One region of the Anaeromicrobium sediminis genome, then DNA from elsewhere that is predicted to be linked to it. Evidence: riboswitches for the same ligand, from Rfam matches in the RefSeq annotation. Region 1 holds a riboswitch; each other region holds the start of a gene.

Region 1 (5,649 bases):
TAGGTGATAGTCCTGCGAATGAATCCACTGATAACAACTTTTTCAGGGCATACCTTTTCAATTTCAGCATAAACTGCATTTTCATGAACAATAGGTTCATCCCTTAATGCAGGAGGAACTAATTGAGTGTCTCCCTCCACCATAACTTGGCAACAGGACTGAGGGTTAGCTACAGGTATAGGACAATCAACAACCTTAAGTGGTCTCATCATTTCATTGTCTTCATGGTCTATTATATGGCAATGCCATACATATCCAGGACCAAAGGTAGGATCAAATGGAAATAAATTTACCCCGGGCTTAACTTTTTTAGGATTAGCATCCTGCGGTGCCCAGCGAAGTTTAAGTCTAGTAACTTGTCCTGGCATCATTAAAACAGTATCTTTCCATCCACGCTCATTTGGTGGTGGATCAATCGGATTACCTTCCAAGAAAGGTTCAACAGGCAATGATATGGTTGGATGTTGAAGAGGAGGTTCACCATTAAGTTTGATCCATTCTTCACGGTATTTTGTACTATCAAAGTTTTGACGATTTAAAACTTGGAACTGTATTAGGTGTATGTGAATTGGATGTGCACCACCCGTAAGGTTCACTATTTCCCACTCCACCGTTGATCCTACTATAGGCAATTCTGAAACCGGAGCCCCCCACACCTGTCCATCCAGTAATAATTCAAGAGGCATTGTAGGTTGCCTGAATATCACGTTTAGAGTTAATACCTCTTTAGGCACATCTGGAGTCAGTACAGGTATTTTATTCAACTCTGCTGGAAGTTTATTTGGTGGTACTACAGGTGTATCAAGTACAGTGAATTGCATAATTTGTCCAACAGTATCCGGGTCTGGTATTGGACCATTTGGGAAAGGAGCACGTGCATTATTAGTCATAATGATATTTGTTCCAGGTTCTAACATTGAAAAATCAATCAAGATGTCAGCACGCTCTGCTGGTGCAAGTAGTAGCTCAGTCAACGTAACAGGGAAAGGTAGAAATCCTCCGTCAGAACCAATCTGAATAAAGGACTGATTATTTGAAAGCTTCAGATTATAGGTTCGGGTGTTAGATCCGTTAATGACCCTGAATCGGTATTGTCTACGCTCCACATTCAAATTAGGCCATACCTTTCCATTGACCATAATAGTATTACCTATAAATGCGGGACGCCAATAGGGGTGAACATCAGGAACGACGCCATTGCTAGGAAACAATAATGAACCATCTTCATTGAATGAACGGTCCTGAATAACTATAGGCATTTCATAGGGGCCACTTGGAAGAAGTGGAGATATTTTATTGTTTGGATCTCTTAGTAGATAGGCTCCAGCGAAGCCTCCATATACGCCAAGACGTGTGGTTCCTAGTGCATGATCATGATACCAAAGTGTAGTTGGCTCCTGTGTGTTTTGATAGGTAAAACGGGACTTGGAAAATGCCTCACCTTTTTTTTCCTCTCCAGCCGTAAACCATGCCTCTGGATGACCATCTGAATCAGATCTAACCTCTGCCCCATGTAAATGTACCACAAGAGGAACTGGACTCTGGGCTAAAGCATATCCTGGAGGAAATGGTAAAAATGGTGGTATTGGTCTTGGCATATTATTAGGATTTGCCCAATGTAGTGTTGGATCTACCGCAAACAAATTTGGTTCGGTAATGTTATTTACCCACTGCACATTTACGGGTATGTCTCGAACAGCTTCAAAGGTAGCACCTGGTGTACTACGGAAACAAGAAATCTCACCTATACACGGATCTTCCACAGTACCTTCAAATCCCCAGACAGTTGTCATAGGAAACATAGGCGGAAGGAGCTGTTGCATAAATTGGGTCATACTAATTGTATAGTTATGACTTATATCTTCACCTGTAATCGGATCTTTTACAATGGTAGGTTTAAATACAGGTGGAATAAACAATTGATTAACATATTTAGGGATGATATTTGGATCTAATGGTTTTGTCATCCCTATCGCCTCCTTTTTATATAAATATTTGAGAATAAGTTGTCCCTTCTCACTTATATAATATGAGGCTTGGCCAAAAAAGTGATTAATTAGCCTTTTATATTATTATGCCGTTTTGGCAGATGAAAATAGGGCTAGGCTTATAAAATCAAATTTTCAAGCCTAATCCCATTCCGTTACCCTATATATTCTAAAAACAAATAATAGTCTCCCTTAATTTTTGAAGCTATGAACTGGGGCTGGAACTCTTCCTCCTCTATTTATAAAATCAACACTACTAAATTTACTTACGGCCATAATAGGAGCACTTCCTAAAAGACCTCCAAATACTACTTCATCTCCGAGACCTTTACCATAAACGGGAATAATCCTTACGGCAGTTGTTTTATGATTTATTACTCCAATAGCCGCTTCATCGGCAATCATAGCTGAAATAGTTTCATCTGGAGTATCGCCAGGAATGGCGATCATATCAAGACCTACTGAGCAGACACACGTCATTGCCTCTAATTTTTCAATATTTAGTGAACCAGATTTTACAGCCTTTATCATTCCCTCATCTTCACTAACAGGGATAAATGCTCCACTTAATCCACCCACATGGGAAGAAGCCATAATTCCTCCCTTTTTAACAGCATCGTTTAAAAGGGCTAAGGCCGCTGTAGTACCGTGTCCCCCACAGCTTTCAATACCCATTTCTTCTAAAATTCTTGCCACACTATCTCCTATAGCAGGAGTTGGTGCAAGGGATAAATCTAGTATTCCAAAGGGAACATTCAGCCTATTTGCGGCTTCCTTCCCTACTAATTCTCCCATTCTCGTTATTTTAAATGCAGTTTTCTTTATGGTGTCAGCCACCACATCAAAGGGAGCACCCTTTACCTTTTCTAGTGCTGCTTTTACAACTCCTGGTCCGCTTACACCTACATTTATGACGCATTCCCCTTCTCCAGCTCCATGAAAGGCTCCTGCCATGAAAGGATTATCTTCTACTGCATTAGCAAAAACAACAAGCTTAGCACATCCTATACTATTTTGATCCCTCGTAAGATAAGCTGTCTTTTTAATGATTTTACCCATATGGGCAACTGCATCCATATTTATACCCGACCGGGTGTCTCCAATATTTACTGAAGAACACACTCTTTCTGTAACAGAAAGGGCCTCTGGAATTGAATCTATAAGAATCCTATCTCCCCTTGAATATCCCTTTTGAACAAGGGCTGAAAAACCACCAATGAAGTTAACGCCTACTGCCTTTGCCGCCTCATCTAGTGTCTTTGCAAACTCTACATAATTTTTATCATTGCTTGTTTGGGCAACTAATGATATGGGGGTTACAGAAATCCTCTTATTTATAATAGGTACTCCATATTCTGCTTCAAGTTCTTCTCCCACTTTTACTAGGTTTTCTGCATATCTTGTAATTTTATCGTAAATCTTAATCCGCGATTGTTTTCCATCTGTATGGCAGCAATCTAGTAAGGATATCCCCATGGTAATAGTTCGAATATCTAGTTTTTCCTTTTCAATCATTTGAATTGTTTCCATTATATTTTTAAATTTACTCATTGTCATCATCTCCCATTATGAAATTTTGTGCATAGAATCAAATACATCTTCATGTTGTATTTTAATAGAAACACCTATACTTCTACCCACTTTTTCAAGATTGTCTTTTATATCTTTAAAGAAATCTTTCCTATCTTTTAAATCTACAATCATAATCATGGTAAAGTAATCCTGCAAAATAGTTTGGCTAATATCTAAAATATTTATATTGTTTTCTGCTAAAGCAGAAGTAACCTTTGCAATTATACCAACCTTATCCTTTCCTATTACTGTAATAACGCCCTTCATAAAACACATCTCCTCTTTTATTGAATATAATTTTTTTAAAAATAAAAGAGACACAATCAAAATGATCGGTCTCTAGAAAGTAAAATTATAAATGAAAAATAAGTATGTATCCATAGGAATACACCCTTTTTCATTATTAATTATCCCCTGTCCTTTTACCTGAGAGTTTCACCATTGCTGGCTTTCCCCTTCGGTGCTCATATGAGTCTCTCCAGAGGCCCGTCCCATAACGGTCGCAAAAACTTCCGCTATCTTCAACCGGCACTATGAAATTATGTAGAGAATTATAACACAATTCTAAAATGTAACGCAACTACAAATTTAAAAATACATTTTTGAGACGTATATACCTTTTAGTTGTAAGCTCCATAAATCATAGCACCTACAAGTTTTTATAAATCAAAAATTTTTCAGCAGGTGGAACATCAGAACATCCTTTGCTGCAAACAATTATGAACCTTCTATCCTAACTATAACATTCACACTCTATAGTCTGATAGTGACTTGCCTGTGAAACGTTTTGATTTATGGAAATGTAGTAGGTCCACATAAGCCTAGCTTACATATAATTTCTCTCCATAGCAAAAAAGATTCTAGTTTTTTATGAGTAAAAAACTAGAACCTTCATATCTCATCTATTTATTATTAAAATATTCTTTCGGTGGCTTTGGGCCAAAGAATTGGTAGTAGTCTACCTTAATTCTACCGTTAAATAATTTTCTCTTTTTATCTGCTTTCTTACCATATAACTTCTCTAATTCTTCATCAGAAGTTATTATATATTTTGACCAGGTTTTAAATTTTGAAAAGCTCTTCCCCATTCTCTTATAAAGTCTTTGAACTTCTGCCTTCTCCCCTAATCTTTCTCCATAGGGAGGATTGCTGATTATATATCCATATTCCTTGTCAGAATGGATCTTTCCCATATCATGTGATTCAAATTTAATACACTCGTCTACACCTGCATTATATGCATTATCTTTAGCTATCTTTATAGTTTTAGGGTCTATATCTGATGCATATATGTCCAATTCAATATCTTGACGAATAGATTTAAGGGCATGAGTTCTAGCATCTTTCCAAGCTTGCTTTGGTATTCTTGACCAGTTTTCTGATATGAAACTTCTTTCCAGACCTGGGGCTATATTTTTACCTATCATAGCTGCCTCTATAGCTATAGTTCCAGAACCACAAAATGGATCTATAAGGGCTCTGTCCCCTCTCCATCTGCTTATCATTACCATGGCTGCTGCTAGAGTTTCTTTAAGGGGAGCTTCATTGGCCGTCTCCCTATATCCTCTTTTATGTAATCCTACACCAGATGTATCTATGGTAATTGTAGCTATGTCCTTTAAAAGAGCTACTTCTATTCCATATTCTGCACCCGTTTCTTTAAACCAATCTACTTTATATTGAGATTTTAATTTTTCTACTATGGCCTTTTTAGTTATGGCCTGACAGTCAGATATACTAAATAATGTGGACTTTACACTCTTTCCGTTTACAGGAAATTTGTCATTTTCACCGATCCATTCATGCCAAGGTAATTTTTTAACTCCTTGAAACAATTCTTCAAAGGTAGTAGCCTTGAATTCTCCCATTTTAACTAATACTCTATCTGCTACCCTAAGCCACATATTTAATATGGGAATATCCCTTTCCTCTGCCTTAAATTCTACTTTACCATTATCTACTTTTATTACTTCATATCCTAAGTTTTCCACTTCTATTTTTACTAATTTTTCTAACCCAAAGGTTGCCGTTGCAATTAAAGTTAATTCCATATTATCTCTCCTATATGTTATTCTTTAGTATTATAACA
Region 2 (5,649 bases), on a different contig from region 1:
TGCCCATTACAAAGGAGCATCTAAACTTGGGAGAGGAGTAGAATATAAGTATCCTCATGATTATCCTTGTAATTATGTTAAGCAAGAATATTTACCTGAAAAACTTAAGAATAGCATATATTATGAACCTTCAAACAACAAAATGGAAAATAGATTTAAAGAACATTTAGGAAATATAAAGGGTAAAAAATAAAATAAATAGATTTATTTAACCTATATGGTATAATCAATAGGGTGAAAAATCATAATAAAATAAGAAGGGTGTGAAAAAATATGCCTGTTAATGTAGTATTATATCAACCAGAAATACCACCAAATACAGGAACCATAGCTAGAACTTGTGCTGCAACGGGAACAAGTTTGCATCTTATAAAACCTTTAGGATTCTCTATAGAGGATAAACATCTAAAGAGGGCAGGATTAGATTATTGGCATTTATTAGATTTACATATTTATGAGAATGTGGAAGAATTCTTTGAGAAAAACAAGGGTAAAAGGATTTATTTTGGAACAACAAAGGCAAAGTCATATTATACGGATATGACTTATGAAGAAGACTGCTTTATTATGTTTGGTAAAGAAACGGCTGGAATACCAATGGACATATTAAATAAACATATGGACACTTGTATTAAAATACCTATGGTAAAGAATGAGAAGGCTAGATCCCTTAATCTATCTAATTCTGTAAATATTGTTTTATACGAAGTTTTAAGACAACTTGGATTTAAAGATCTAGTATAAACTACGATTTATTGTCAAAATGTGATTTTATTTTACAATTTATTAATAAAATTGACATTCTGTTAATAAATTTAACATTCTCTTAACAAAAGAAGAAGTTAAATATTATATTATTAATCTAGATAAAACATAGAATATTGTTAGGAGGTCAGCAAATGAAAATTCTCTTTGGAGTATTAGGAGGATTAGGTTTATTCCTCTATGGAATGAGCATTATGGGAGATGGTTTACAAAAATCTGCCGGAGATAGAATGAAAAGGATTATAGAAATCCTGACTAGTAATAGAATTATGGGTGTGTTCGTTGGTGCTATAGTAACGGCGGTAGTCCAAAGTTCAAGTGCAACAACTGTAATGGTTGTAGGTTTTGTAAATGCTGGAATAATGAATTTAACTCAAGCAACTGGAGTTATTATGGGAGCAAATATTGGAACAACCATAACAGCTCAAATAGCGTCCCTAAAATTAAGTGAGATAGCTCCTATAGTTGTAGCAATAGGTGTAGGGGTTTGGTTATTTGCCAATGATAAAAAGATCAAAAACATGGCAGAAATATTAATTGGTTTTGGTATATTATTCATCGGAATGGATTTAATGAAGGATTCAGTAAAGCCATTAAGAGAGTATAGTGGATTTAAAGACATGCTTCTTTCTTTTGGAAATCATACATTTGTAGATTCTTTAATGGCCATATTCACAGGATTCTTTATAACAGCAGTAGTCCAAAGTTCAAGTGCCACAACGGGTATATTAATAGCCCTTGCTAGTGAAGGTTTACTACCTATAGAGGCAGCACTTCCGATTTTATTCGGTACAAACATAGGAACCTGTGTAACGGCTATGTTGTCAAGTATTGGTGCTAATAAAACTGCTAAAAGAGCCGCAATTATACATTTAATGTTTAACGTAACAGGTACAGTTTTATTTATGATAGCATTTAAAGGTCTTACAATAGACTTTGTTACAAAGATGACTTCACTTCCAGAGAGACAGCTTGCAAATGCCCATACTATATTTAATATAGCGAATACATTAATATTATTACCTTTTGCACCACTATTAGTTAGATTAGCAAATAAGCTAATACCAATACAAGATATAGAAGAAACAGAGCAAAAGGGTATTAAGTACCTTGATGATAGAATGTTAGAAACTCCATCAATAGCTATGGTTCAGGTAAATAAAGAAATATTAAACATGGCAAATATAGTGTTAGAAAGTTATGAGTTATCTATAAAAGCATTCTTTGAGGGTAGTGAAAAAATTGCTAAAGAAGCCTTTAAGCTTGAAAAGATTATAAATAATATGGAAAGATCCATAGGAGAATATTTAGTTAAATTATCAAATACATCCCTATCAGCGAGACAACATGAAATTGTAGATGGAATGTTTAATACTATAAACGATATTGAAAGAGTTGGAGATCATGCAGATAACATTGCAGAATTGGCCGTATATAAGAAAGACAATAAATTAGTATTTAGTGATAAAGGTATCAAGGAATTAGAAGAGATGCACGAGAGAGTTCTAAAGTCTTATAAGGAATCTATTTTAGCCCTAGAAACAGCTGACTTAAATACAGCAAGAAGAATATTAGAACGAGAAGGCGAAATAGATCATATGGAAAAATCATTAAGAGCTAGCCACATTGGTAGACTTAATAGACAAGAATGTACTACATCTTCTGGAGTTATATTCCTAGATATTATAAGCAATTTAGAAAGAATAGGAGATCATACAGCTAAGATTGCCTTTGCCGTATTAGATTTTCCAGATAGATAATATAAAATAGGTGTAATAGGGGTTAGGACCCTTATTACACTTTTTTAATTAGAATATTAAAATTTTAACATACTAAATAAAAAATGTTGTAAAAGACAAATCCTAATAATAAGATTATCTATAAGTAGGTACAAAATGAAAGGAGCATATTTCATGAAGATAAAAATAATAACAGATAGTTTGTCTGACATTCCCAAAGAAGTAGCCCAAAAATATGATATATGTGTATTACCCCTTAAAGTAAGATTTGGAGAAGTAGAATATGAAGATCAGGTGACAATAACTATAGATGAATTTTTTGAAAAGTTGGAAAAAAGTACAGAACTTCCTAAAACAGCGCAAGTTATACCTAGTGCATATATTGAAAAAATAGAAAAATATTTAAGTGAAGGTTATGAAATCATAATTATAAATGGATCCTCAAAGGTAAGTGGAACTCATCAATCGGCCTTAATAGCTAAGGATGCAACAGATCCAGAGAAAGTTCATGTGATAGATACTCTATCACTATCCTATGGATGTGGAATGATGGCTGTAGAGGCAGCTAGAATGGCTAAAGAAGGTAAAACAAAAGAAGAAATAATTGAAAAAATTAATAGTATGATAGATAGGGTGGAAGTATTATTTTCTGTAGAAACTCTAGAATATCTAAAAAAAGGTGGAAGATTAAGTCCTGCTAAAGCCATGATAGGAAATTTATTAAATTTAAAACCCATATTACATATTGAGGGTGGAGAAATAGAAGTTATGGATAAAGTAAGGGGTAGTAAAAAAATAATAAGGAAAATGATAGATATGTGTAGAAGTATGTCGCTTGATGGAAAAATAGGTTCAATTACCCTGATACATGGTAAAAATGAAAAAAGTTTCGAAAAAATGAAGGAAGAAGTGAGAGAAGAGTTAAAACCTGTGGAAATCCTTGAAAGTCGCATAGGGCCTACAATAGGCACGCATACTGGACCAAGCCTAATCGGGATTATATTTTTAAAGTAAAAAAAACTTGCATACTTGCATAAAAAAGATATTGATAAATTTTAAACTTTGTTCTATAATGAAATTGTGATAAGGACATAGAAAAAATTGTATAAAAAAATCGATTTCTGATTGATGGGTGTGGGAGAGAACTAAAATTAGTCGCCGAAGGGACAAACAAACTATGTTATTGCCAACTGGTTTGTGAATTTTTCAGGCAAAAGGACCGTACTCTGACAGAACTCTGGAAAGCTTTTTAAATAAAAAGCACCGAAGGAGCAATCCCCTATGGGGAGAATCTCTCAGGTTTACGACAGAGAAGCGTGGCATAATTATTTGCCATGCTTTTATTTTATTCAAAAGTGTCATAAAATAAAAATGATTGTGACTTTTTAGAAAGTTGGAGGATGAGATGAAAAGAATATTAGTGACGAATAACCCAAAAGTGAATGAAGAATTTTCCAAGGAAATAGATACTATTTACATGAAGGAAAAGGATTTCATTAAAGTACTAGAATTAGTTAGAGATAAGATTCATGGGGGACATAAGTTGCTTACACATCCACTATCATCAAGTATTAAACCAAATGAAACTCCTTATAAATCTGTATTGATTTCAAAAGAAGTGGCTAAACTAGATATGGAATCCTTAATGATTATAGAGAATTCATTAGAAAGTGCTAAAAAATTAATAAATGATAGGAAAACTCCTAATTGGACAGAAAGTATTTTAGAAGATTTTCAAGTCATTGATTTGTCAATAATAAAGAGTGCTATATAGTAAGAAAAAAGTAAAGTTTAAGGAGGATTAAAATGCAAAACTTATATGATGTGGTAATAGTAGGAGCAGGACCAGCTGGATTAGCTGCTGGGCTTTATGCATCAAGAGCAAAGTTAAAAACATTAATTCTTGAAAAGGGTAAAGTTGGAGGACAAATAGTTACTACAAATGAAGTAGCTAACTATCCAGGATCAATTGCAGATGCAACAGGACCTAGCTTAATTGCAAGAATGGTAGAGCAAGCAGAAGAATTTGGAGCAGAGAAGAAAATTGATTCAATAGTAGATGTAGATTTCACTGGAAAAGTTAAAGTTTTAAAAGGTGAAAAAGAAGAGTACCATGCAAAGGCAGTAATCATTGCAACTGGAGCACAACCAAGAAAGATTGGATGCAAAGGTGAAGTAGAATTAACAGGTAAGGGAGTTTCTTACTGTGCAACTTGTGATGCTGACTTCTTTACAGACTTAGAAGTATTCGTAATCGGTGGAGGAGACTCTGCAGTAGAAGAAGCAATGTACTTAACTAAATTTGCTAGAAAAGTAACAATTGTACATAGAAGAGATGAATTAAGAGCTGCTAAGTCAATTCAAGAAAAAGCATTTAAGAATGATAAAATGGAGTTTATGTGGGATACTACTGTAGATGAGATTAAAGGTGATGGAATTATTGAGTCTATAGTATTCAAAAACACTAAAACTGGTGAATTAACTGAGTATGAAGCACACGAAGATGATGGTACATTTGGAGTATTCCCATTCATTGGATTCTTACCTATAAGTGAATTATATAAAGGTAAAGTTAAGATGAACGAAGGTGGATACATTATGACAGATGATGATATGAACACAGACGTTGATGGTGTATTTGCAGCAGGAGATATTAGAGTAAAATCATTAAGACAGGTAATCACTGCGGCAGCAGATGGTGCAATTGCAGCTGTAACTGCAGAGAAATATATTGAACACAATTTTGGAGAATAAAAAGGAGGTAAACAAAATGTTAGCTGTTGATAAGAATACTTTCCAAGAAGAAGTTTTAGAATCAGATGGTTTTGTTTTAGTAGATTATTGGAGTGATGGTTGTGAGCCATGCAAGGCTTTAATGCCAGATATTGAAGCTTTAGCTGAGCAGTTTAGTGGAAAAGTAAAATTCACAAAACTTAATACAACTAAGGCTAGAAGATTAGCTATAGGACAAAGAGTTTTAGGACTTCCTACAATCGCTCTTTACAAAGGTGGAGAAAAGATTGCAGAAGTAACTAAAGACGATGCAAACAGAGCTAATATTGAAGCTATGTTAAATAATAACATTGGTTAATAACTTATATAAGTGGGAGCCCCACTTATATAAGCTACAATAAAAGGGAGGTGA
Region 3 (5,649 bases), on a different contig from region 1:
TGCTTGCATACTTGATCTATTGGTAAATAATAATGTTCTTTTAATTTATTCATCATGTAGTTTGCGTTTAATACGGCTATCTCACTAACTTCTTTTATGCCTTCCTTACCCATGGCTAAGATATAAGTGTAAGCCCTTAACATTATTCCATAGTGACCATAGAATCCTTTAATTTTTCCTATTGACTCTGGTCTATCATAGCCTAGGATATATTTATCATCCTTCTTCTCCACTACAGGGACTGGTAAGAATTTAGCTAAATGCTCCTTAACTCCCACAGGTCCACTTCCTGGACCTCCTCCACCGTGAGGAGTTGAGAATGTCTTGTGTAGATTATAATGCATTACGTCAAATCCCATATCTCCCGGCCTTGTAACTCCCATGATGGCATTCATATTAGCCCCATCATAGTATAATTGACCGCCTGCCTCGTGAACTAAGTCTGCTATTTCTTTAATATTTGTTTCAAATAATCCTAATGTACTTGGATTTGTTAACATTAACCCTGCTATTTCATCACTTAAAGCTTCCTTTAAGGAATCCATACATACAGAGCCGTCTTCATTTGATTTAATTTCCACAATTTCATATCCAGCTACAGCTGCAGTAGCTGGATTAGTACCATGGGCAGAATCTGGAACTATAATTTTAGTTCTCTTAAAGTCATTTCTGCTATCATGATATGCTTTTATTAGCATAAGACCTAGTAACTCTCCATGGGCTCCAGCTGCCGGTTGTAGAGTTACCTTATCCATACCTGCTATTTCAGCCAGCATTTCACCTAAGTCATATATAACTTCAAGGGATCCTTGAACTGTACTCTCAGGTTGATATGGATGGACCATACTTAGTTTCTCCATACCCGCCACGTCTTCATTTATCTTTGGATTATACTTCATAGTACAAGAACCTAATGGATAGAAACCCGTATCTACTCCATAGTTTTTATTAGATAAATTAGTAAAATGTCTAACTACATCTAACTCACTTACCTCTGGTAATTTTAACTCTTCTTCACTTAAAAACTCCGCTGGGATTATACTTGATAAATCCTTACCCGGCACATCATTTTTAGGAAGTTTATATGCTTTTCTACCAGGTTTAGATATTTCAAAGATTAAATTATCATAGTTTCTCATTATAACACCTCCAATACACTTGAAAGTTTATCTATTTCATACTTAGTTCTCTTTTCTGTTACACAGAACATTAAACTATTTTTATATTCTTCATAGTCTTTACCTATTTCATATCCACCAAGAATACCTTCTCCCAGTAACTTCTCATTTACCTTAGTACTATCCATATCACTAGTAAGTACAAACTCTTTAAAGAAAGGTTTATCAAATACAGGTTTAAACTTACCACCCTTAGTTATTTCTTCAAAGGCATAGTGTGCCTTTTGAGCCGACTGCATAGCCACTTCCTTTAATCCTTCTTTACCTAAAGTAGTTAGATAAATAGTTGCCATTAACATATTTAAACCTTGATTTGAGCATATGTTAGATGTAGCTTTAAATCTTCTAATATGCTGTTCCCTAGCTTGAAGAGTAAGAACAAAGGCTCTCTTTCCATCTGCATCTACAGACTCTCCTACTATTCTACCTGGCATCTTTCTAGCTAACTTTGACTTAGTTGCCATAAATCCTAAATATGGACCTCCAAGGTTTAGTCCATTTCCAAAGCATTGAGCATCTCCTACTACAATATCTGCTCCCTGTGATCCTGGATTCTTTAATATGGCTAAAGACATTGGATCTACAGAAGTTATTAGTAACCCCTTATTTGCGTGAACTATTTCTCCAGCTTTAGAATAATCTTCTATTATTCCAAAGAAGTTAGGACTTTGGATTATAACCCCTGCCGTTTCCTTGCTTACTAGAGATTTTAAATGTTCTAAATCCGTAACTCCGTCTGTCATATCCACTTCAATTACTTCTAAGTTTCTATATTTCATATAAGTATTTAACACTTTTCTAGTTTCAGGATTTACAGTTTTAGATACTAAAACTGATTTACGTCTAGTATTTGCGCAAGCCATTATGGCTGCCTCTGCACAAGCCGTTGCACCATCATACATGGATGCATTAGATACATCCATTCCCGTTAAATCACTAATCATAGTTTGATACTCAAATATAGCTTGTAACGTTCCCTGGCTTATCTCCGGTTGATAAGGTGTATAAGCAGTGAAGAACTCAGATCTTAAAACCATGTGTTTTATAATAGTAGGAATATAATGATCATATGCTCCTGCTCCTAAAAAGCATGTTAAATCATTTATACTCTTATTTTTACTTGCAATTTCGTTCATATGATTAAAGATTTCTATCTCTGACATTCCCTCTTTTAAGTTGAGCTCCCTACCTAACTTAAGTTCTTCTGGAATATCACTAAATAAATCATCTATAGATTCTGCATTTATTTCGTTTAGCATATATTTTCTATCTGCTTCTGTATTAGCAATATATCTATGCATAGGCTACCTCCTCCATACTTTATAGAAACTAATTTTTAATGGCTTTCACTTTCACAAAATGCCTTATAGTCTTCATGATCCATTAAACTGTCTAATTCTGATAAATCGCTGATTTCAACCTTTAATATCCAGCTTTCATAAGGACTATTATTTAAAAGTTCCGGTGAATCTTCTAATTCTTCATTTATTCCTGTAATCTTTCCTGACACAGGCATGTAAGAATCGGATGCAGCCTTAACAGATTCAATAACACCAAATACATCTCCAGCATTTAATTCATCATCAACCTCAGGCATTTCCACATAAACGATTTCCCCTAGGGCATGTTGAGCATAATCTGTAATTCCTATAGAAGCTTCATTTCCCTCTACCTTAATCCACTCATGATCCTTTGAATAATAAATTCCTTCTACTATTTTCACAATAAATTCCTCCTTAATAACTTTTTCTAAATATAATAGTCCATAACAACATCCATATTTAGATTGTTTTTAATTTTCTTAATTTTATTGAGCTAATATAGTTTTTTAAACCTATCTTAGCTTTTATTTCTTATAGTTCTTAGTGTAAAATCTCTTACTTACCACTTGAGCCTTTAAAATTCTTTTTCTCACCTTTATTTCAATAGGTGTACCTAGTTTTGAATACTCTATAGGAACCATGGCAAATCCTATATTCTTCTTAACTGTAGGAGCAGCATATCCAGTAGTTACAAATCCTATTTCTTTTCCATCTGCCCATACTTCATAACCATGTCTAGGAATTCCCTTATCTAACATTTCAAAACCTACTATTTTTCTCTTTAATCCTTCTGCCTTCTGCTTAACCAAAGCTTCCTTTCCTATAAAATCGTCTGTGTCTAACTTTACAAAGAATCCAAGGCCCGCTTCTAATGGAGTTATATCCTTAGTCAATTCATTCCCATAAAGGGGTAATGTAGCTTCAAATCTTAAAGTGTCCCTAGCTCCTAGACCCACTGGTCTTAGCCCTAGATCTTTTCCCTCTTCCATAAGTTTTTCCCAAACCATTTCTGCATTGTCATGGTCTAGGTATATTTCAAAACCATCTTCTCCCGTATATCCAGTTCTTGAAACCAAACAGCTAGCTCCGGCCACATTCACATTTCTCTTACAGTAGAAAAACTTTATCTCGGTCAAATCTGTATCTGTTAGTTTTTGTAGTATTTCTTGAGCATGAGGTCCTTGTATGGCCAATTGAGATAACGCCTCTGATATATTCACAACATCTATATCATATCCATCTGAGTTCTTCTTCATCCAGTCAAAATCCTTATCCACGTTACTAGCATTTATTACAAGGAAAAAATGTTCTTCATTAAATCTATATACTAATAAATCATCTACCACTCCACCGTCTTCATAGCACATAAATGTATATAATACCTGATTATCCTCAAGGGCAGATACATCATTAGTCACTAAATTTTGTACGAATTTAAAGGCATCCTTACCCTTAACTTCCACTTCTCCCATATGAGATACATCAAATAGACCAGCCTTATTTCTAGTAGCTTCGTGCTCTGGAGTGATGCCCTCATATTGGACTGGAAGTTCCCATCCTGAGAAGTCTATTATCTTTCCTCCGTGCTTTCCATGGGCATTGAAAAGAGCCGTTCTTTTAAGATTTGACATTTCGTTTCCCCTCCTTAAATAATTCTTTTATCACACTAAATATGATTCTCATCTTCTATGCATAACATGTAGTCTTGTTTATATTTTTGAAATTAAAAAGAGAGATATAAAGGCATGACAATTTTTAATGCCTCCATATCCCTCTGTCCTTTTTTACCTGAGAGCTTCTACACCCTATGGTGTATTTCCCCTTCGGCGTGGAAACTATCCAACTTTCCAGAGACCCATCAGATAACGATCCTTTTGCCTGAAAGTTTCTGTGAAAATTTGGCTTTTTCCACATTGCTTCTTCGGCTATCTTTAAAGATATCTCACGCTATCCTCATTTGGATAATCATATTTTATTATTTGTATTTATATTACAGTACTTTTCTGAATATTTCAACAATTGATATTAACTTAACACATTTGAAACTTCTAGAAGTTATTACAAATATAGTCAGGAAAATAAGAATCCATTTCCATGAACTAATTGTAATAACTAGGCTTTATCCTATTAAAGTCTTATGTGGCCCATATTTTTTCTAATACCATTTTATGTGGTTTTCTCTATTTTATAGGCATAATTTTCATTTTTTCTCATTTCATTTACCTAGTTAGTAGTTTTTTTGACACTTTTGTGTTTTTTATAATTTCTCTACTTCATTCCCCTAGCCAACATATGAGTATAGGCCCTTAAAATCATTCTATAATTACCATAAAAGCCTTTTATCTTACCTATAGACTCTGGCCTATCATAATCTAATATATACTTATCATTAGCCTTGTGAACAATTGGTATAGGCAAGAATTTAACCAAATGTTCCTTCACCCCTATAGCGCCACATCCAGAATCATAATAATTTCCAAAAGCCCTATTTAAATCAAAGTGAATCATGTCAATATGTCCATAGGAGAAATCCATAATTTCATCAATCGAATTAATATTCCATCCATTATAAAGTATTAATCCACCTATATTGTGAACTAATTCTTCTATTTCTTTTGCCTTTTTTAAATCTAACGCAATTGAATTGGTAAGCATAATAGCAGCTATTTTATCATCTAATAACTCTTTTAAGGAATCTATACATATACTTCCTTCTTCATCTAGTTGTACTTTTACAACTTCATATCCGGCTAAACACAATATGGACTTGCTATTTTTATAGTCCACATGAGAAACTATTATTTTAGTCCTTTTAAATTCTTTTATACTATTATAATAAGCCCTCATTAGCATAAAGCTTATAAGTTCTCCATGTACTCCTGTCATTCCCTGTAGGCATACCCTATCCATACTCAATGCCCTACTTAGGATTTCATCTAATTTATATATTACTTCAAGGGACCCTTGAACTGTTTCAATTGACTGATAAGGATGAACCATGCTAAATTCTTTCATAGCTTCTAAATCCTCATTTATCTTGGGATTGTTCTTTATGCTATGAAGTTCAATTTCATAGTCTTCTTCTACTTTATCATCCTTATGGAACAAATTAGTAAAGTGTCTAATCACATCTAATTCACTTACTTCTG

What was found. A riboswitch is a leader RNA that binds a small molecule or an ion and turns the genes downstream of it on or off. The one in region 1 is predicted to bind glycine.
Region 2: another riboswitch for glycine. It lies ahead of CCE28_RS04435 (GrdX family protein); the one in region 1 lies ahead of CCE28_RS17040 (ACT domain-containing protein).
Region 3: another riboswitch for glycine. It lies ahead of gcvT (glycine cleavage system aminomethyltransferase GcvT); the one in region 1 lies ahead of CCE28_RS17040 (ACT domain-containing protein).

What each region holds. Positions count from the first base shown of each region.
Region 1 is NZ_NIBG01000020.1:10,387-16,035, forward strand. Features, by position in the region: gene CCE28_RS17030 (multicopper oxidase family protein) at 1-1,793, opposite strand, end outside; gene CCE28_RS17035 (PFL family protein) at 2,181-3,539, opposite strand; gene CCE28_RS17040 (ACT domain-containing protein) at 3,555-3,827, opposite strand; glycine riboswitch at 3,965-4,052, opposite strand; gene CCE28_RS17045 (THUMP domain-containing class I SAM-dependent RNA methyltransferase) at 4,463-5,611, opposite strand.
Region 2 is NZ_NIBG01000002.1:325,828-331,476, forward strand. Features, by position in the region: gene CCE28_RS04415 (replication-associated recombination protein A) at 1-193, shown strand, start outside; gene trmL (tRNA (uridine(34)/cytosine(34)/5-carboxymethylaminomethyluridine(34)-2'-O)-methyltransferase TrmL) at 274-744, shown strand; gene CCE28_RS04425 (Na/Pi cotransporter family protein) at 900-2,525, shown strand; gene CCE28_RS04430 (DegV family protein) at 2,679-3,518, shown strand; glycine riboswitch at 3,630-3,736, shown strand; gene CCE28_RS04435 (GrdX family protein) at 3,910-4,278, shown strand; gene trxB (thioredoxin-disulfide reductase) at 4,311-5,258, shown strand; gene trxA (thioredoxin TrxA) at 5,275-5,595, shown strand.
Region 3 is NZ_NIBG01000023.1:6,239-11,887, reverse strand. Features, by position in the region: gene gcvPB (aminomethyl-transferring glycine dehydrogenase subunit GcvPB) at 1-1,139, opposite strand, end outside; gene gcvPA (aminomethyl-transferring glycine dehydrogenase subunit GcvPA) at 1,139-2,479, opposite strand; gene gcvH (glycine cleavage system protein GcvH) at 2,515-2,901, opposite strand; gene gcvT (glycine cleavage system aminomethyltransferase GcvT) at 3,025-4,131, opposite strand; glycine riboswitch at 4,273-4,353, opposite strand; glycine riboswitch at 4,357-4,457, opposite strand; gene CCE28_RS18020 (PLP-dependent aminotransferase family protein) at 4,769-5,649, opposite strand, start outside.